DNA from 2 places in the Micromonospora violae genome. Region 1 is predicted to be linked to the other one. Evidence: predicted binding sites of a transcription regulator. Region 1 holds the regulator's gene; the other holds the start of a gene.
The links. Region 1 encodes HspR, which represses chaperone genes until heat shock. Its sites were predicted from a motif close to TTGAGTNNNNNNNACTCAA; they were not measured.

Region 1 (2,200 bases):
GAGCGGTTCAAGGCCGCGTCCGAGGCGTACAACGTGTTGTCGGACAGCGGCCGTCGCCGCGAGTACGACGAGATGCGCTCGCTCTTCGGCTCGGGCGCGTTCCGCCGCAACGCCCGGGGTGGGGGTCAGCCGGGCGGCATGCCGTTCGACGTCTCCGACATGTTCGGTGGTGGCGGCGGAGGCGGTGATCGCCGCTTCGGAGGCGCCGGCTTCCAGGACCTGTTCAGTTCGATCTTCACTGGCGGCCAGGCCGGCGGGCAGGCGGCGCCACGCGGTCCGGCCCGTGGCCGGGACGTGGAGACCGAGGTGGCACTGGACTTCGGCGACGCGGTACGCGGGGTGACGCTGCCCCTGACGCTGCGCGCGCCCGGAGTCTGTGACACCTGCCATGGCAACGGGGCCAAGCCCGGCACCCAGCCGCGTACCTGCCCGGTCTGTCATGGTGCCGGGGTGACCACCCGCAACCAGGGGTCGTTCAGCTTCTCCGAGCCGTGCCGCAACTGCCAGGGCGTCGGCACCGTGGTGGAGGAGAAGTGCCCGGAGTGCCACGGCAGCGGCGGTGTCACCAAGACCCGCACCATGAACGTGCGCTTCCCGGCCGGGGTGGCCGACGGTCAACGCATCCGGCTGGCCGGGCGCGGCGAGCCGGGCGAGCGCGGTGGCCCGGCGGGTGACCTCTTCGTGCAGGTCAAGGTTCGGCCGGATGAGCTGTTTGGGCGTACCGGAGACGACCTGACGCTGACCGTGCCGGTCACCTTCGCGGAGGCCGTGCTCGGCACGGACCTGCGGGTGCCCACGCTCGACGGGGCGGTGACCCTCCGGGTTCCGCCGGGGACGCCGAGCGGGCGGGTGCTGCGGGCCCGGGGCAAGGGTGTGGTTCGACGCGATGGGCAGGCCGGTGACCTGCTGGTCACGCTGGACGTGGTGGTGCCGGCCCGGTTGTCGGACGAGGCGCGTACGGCGCTGGAGTCGTTCGCCGAGCAGACCCCGCCGGCGGGCCGGGAACATCTGGACGCACGGGTGCGTCGAGTCAGTTAGTCCGGTGGAATGGACGCGGAGGTGAGCGGGATGTCCGGCGAGTTCCTCGGTTCGGGCGACCCTGGCTACGAGGCCAAGGTTCTGATGATCTCGGTTGCGGCGCGGATGGCGGGGATGCACCCACAGACCCTGCGCCAGTACGACCGGCTGGGGCTGGTGCAGCCCGGCCGGGCCGCTGGTGGCGGGCGTCGCTACAGCGTCCGTGACGTGGTGCTGCTGCGCGAGGTGCAGCGGCTCAGCCAGGATGACGGGATCAACCTGGCCGGCGTCAAGCGGATCATCGGGCTGGAACGGCTGTTGGAGCAGGCGCAGCAGCGGGTGGCCCGACTGGAGGCGGAGCTGGACGCCGCGTACCGCCGGGTGGCGGAGTTGGAGTCGTTGGCCCGCTTCCCGGGCCGGGACCTGGTGCCGACCAACCGTACATCCACCGCACTGGTGGTGTGGCGGCCTCGCCGCACGCCCGATCGCTGACCTGCCACACACCCGGATCTGTCTCCTCGGCCCGGGCCGCGCTGGGATTCCCCGGCGCGGCCCGGGCCGCCTCGGTTAGCCTGTCAATAAGGGTCCAATCGGCTCAATCCGGACCTACCGGCATGGCGAGGGGGAGCGATGGCGGAGCCGGCGAAGAAGGTGGCCCAGCAGACGGAGGACCGGTTGGAGAACCTGGCCGAGACCATCCGCAAGAAGTTCGACAAGGTGACCGAGGGGACCTACCGGGACCGGATCATCGCGGGCCGGTTCGCTGAGGACGGCGACCACGCCGACGAGCGGAGCCGGGCCGAGCCGGAACGCCAGCGGGACTGATCGGTGACTGACGTGCGGGCCGGGAGCCACGGGGGGTCCCGGCCCGTTCGCCTGTCGTCAGGTGCCGGCCGGGACGCGGGGAGCGCAGCGGCGTAGGAACCCACACCCCGCTGGCGATCAGTTCGGTCTCAGCCGAGGCGGCGGTTCTCGCGGACCAGGCCGCCCTCGCACCAGTCGCGGTAGACGAAGAGATCCGGTCGCGCCAACAGCACCCGACCGTTGTGCGCCCAGATCTTCATCAGCTCGTCGCCGTCACGCTCGGCCTGTTCGACGAGCTTGCGGAAGCGACGCTTGGGGTGGGCGCGGAAGTTCGTCCGGATGCCGTCGGCCGCGTAGATGTAGAGGCAGTGCAGCGCGA
Region 2 (2,200 bases), 3.9 Mb from region 1:
ACCACGTTGGCGGTGGCCAGGAAGAGCACGTCGGACAGGTCGAGGTCGACCTCCAGGTAGTGGTCCCGGAAGGTGTGGTTCTGGGCCGGGTCGAGCACCTCCAGCAGGGCGGCGGCCGGGTCGCCGGCGTACCCGGCGGCCAGCTTGTCCACCTCGTCGAGGAGCACGACCGGGTTCATCGAACCGGCCTCGCGCAGCGCGCGGACGATACGACCGGGCAGCGCCCCGACGTAGGTGCGCCGGTGCCCGCGGATCTCCGCCTCGTCGCGGACACCGCCGAGCGAGACCCGAACGAAGTTGCGTCCGAGCGCCCGCGCCACGGACTCGCCGAGGCTGGTCTTGCCCACCCCGGGGGGACCGGCGAGGGCGAGCACCGCGCCGGAGCCGCGACCGCCGACCACGCCGAGGTTGCGCTCGGCCCGCCGGTTGCGCACCGCCAGGTACTCCAGGATGCGGTCCTTCACATCGGCCAGGCCGGCGTGGTCGGCGTCGAGCACCGCCCGGGCCGCGGCCAGGTCGGTGTTGTCCTCGGTACGGCTGCCCCACGGCATCTCGAGAACGGTGTCCAGCCAGGTACGGATCCAGCCCGCCTCCGGGGAGGCGTCGCTGGCCCGCTCCAGCTTGCCGACCTCGCGCAGGGCCGCCTCGCGGACCTTCTCCGGCAGCTCGGCGGACTCGACGCGGGACCGGTAGTCGGCGGAGCCGTCCGGCTCGTCCTCGCCCAGCTCCTTGCGGATCGCGGCCAGCTGCTGACGCAGCAGGAACTCGCGCTGGGACTTCTCCAGCCCTTCGCGGACGTCACTGTTGATCTGCTCGGTGACCTCCTGCTCGGCCAGGTAGTCCTTCACCCAGCCGACCAGCAGCTCCAGCCGGGCGGTGACGTCCGGCGCGGCGAGCAGCTCGTTCTTCTGCTCCAGCGTCAGCCAGGGCGCGTAGCCGGCCGAGTCGGCCAGCTCGGAGAGGTCGGTCATCCGCTCCACCGCGTCGATGACCTGCCAGGCGCCCCGCTGCTGGAGCACGGAGGTCACCAGGGCGCGGTACTCGCGGGCGAGTTCCCGGGCCTTGCCGGCGTAGGCGGGTTCGTCGAGTTCGGACGCCTCGACCCAGAGGGCGGCGCCGGGGCCGGGCACGCCGGAGCCGATCCGGGCCCGGGACAGGCCACGGATGACGGCGGCGGGCTCACCCTCGGGCAGCCGGCCGACCTTCTCGATGGTGGCGACCACGCCCACCGGGCCGTACTCGCCGTCGATGCGCGGCACGGCCAGCAGCTTGCGGTCGCCGGTCGCGCGCGCCGCGTCGATAGCGGCCTGGGTGGTGGGGTCGAGGGTCACCGGGATGACCATGCCGGGCAGCAGTACGGCGTCGGTCAGGGGAAGTACCGGAAGAGTTGCCATCGAACACCTCGCGTTGAGTTGAGCGTGTCTCACTCAAGTAACAAAGCGTTCCCCTTGTTCCGATCTGTGACCCAGACCACTCCTGCGGCCGGTCCGTCGGGTCGCCCGGGACCGGCGGGCGACCCGACGAGGCACCTCAGGTGAGCTTGCTCTTCACCGTGTTCACCACCGAACCGGCCACCCCCGGGTTGGTGCCGTACAGGCGGGGATCACCCGGAGGCAGCACCGGCTCCGGCGCGTTCGCCCGTGGGGTGTCGTCGTACCGGAACTCGCCCTTGCCGTCCGGCGCGGGCCCGGACGCCCAGCGACCCTCGGCCGCGTCGGTGCCCGAGGAGAAGCCCAGATAGGTGTAGCTGTACTCCGCGGTGAACTCCTCCGAGTCCGGGAACGCCTCCGGCACCGGCATCTCCTCCAACCCGTCCTCCTTGAGCTGCTCGATCGCCGCCAGCCACATGTTCTGGTGCATGGTGTCGCGGGCCAGCAGGAAGCGCAGCATCTGCTTGACGCCCGGGTCGTCGGTCATGTGGAACAACCGGGCGACCTGGAGCCGACCCTGCGCCTCCGCGGTGACGTTGAGCTGGAAATCGGCCAACAGGTTGCCGCTGGCGGTGACGAACGCGCCGCTCCAGGGCACCCCGTTGGAGTCGGCGGGCAGGGCGCCACCACCACCGTGGATGAAGTGCGCCGGGTTCTCGCCGGCGTAGGTCGCGGCACCGCCGGGGTCCTCCGCGATCCCCTCGGTCAGCGACAGCGGCGCGTTGTCCAACAGCCGGGTGATCATCGTGACGATCATCTCGACGTGACCC

Region 2: a site for HspR is predicted at 1,413-1,431, ahead of lon (endopeptidase La). Genes of this name have one in related genera too.

What each region holds. Positions count from the first base shown of each region.
Region 1 covers NZ_SHKK01000001.1:5,772,547-5,774,746, forward strand. The annotation lists gene dnaJ (molecular chaperone DnaJ) at 1-1,038, shown strand, start outside; gene EV382_RS25940 (heat shock protein transcriptional repressor HspR) at 1,069-1,509, shown strand; gene EV382_RS25945 (hypothetical protein) at 1,648-1,842, shown strand; gene EV382_RS25950 (hypothetical protein) at 1,971-2,200, opposite strand, start outside.
Region 2 covers NZ_SHKK01000001.1:1,824,657-1,826,856, reverse strand. The annotation lists gene lon (endopeptidase La) at 1-1,394, opposite strand, end outside; gene EV382_RS08200 (manganese catalase) at 1,531-2,200, opposite strand, start outside.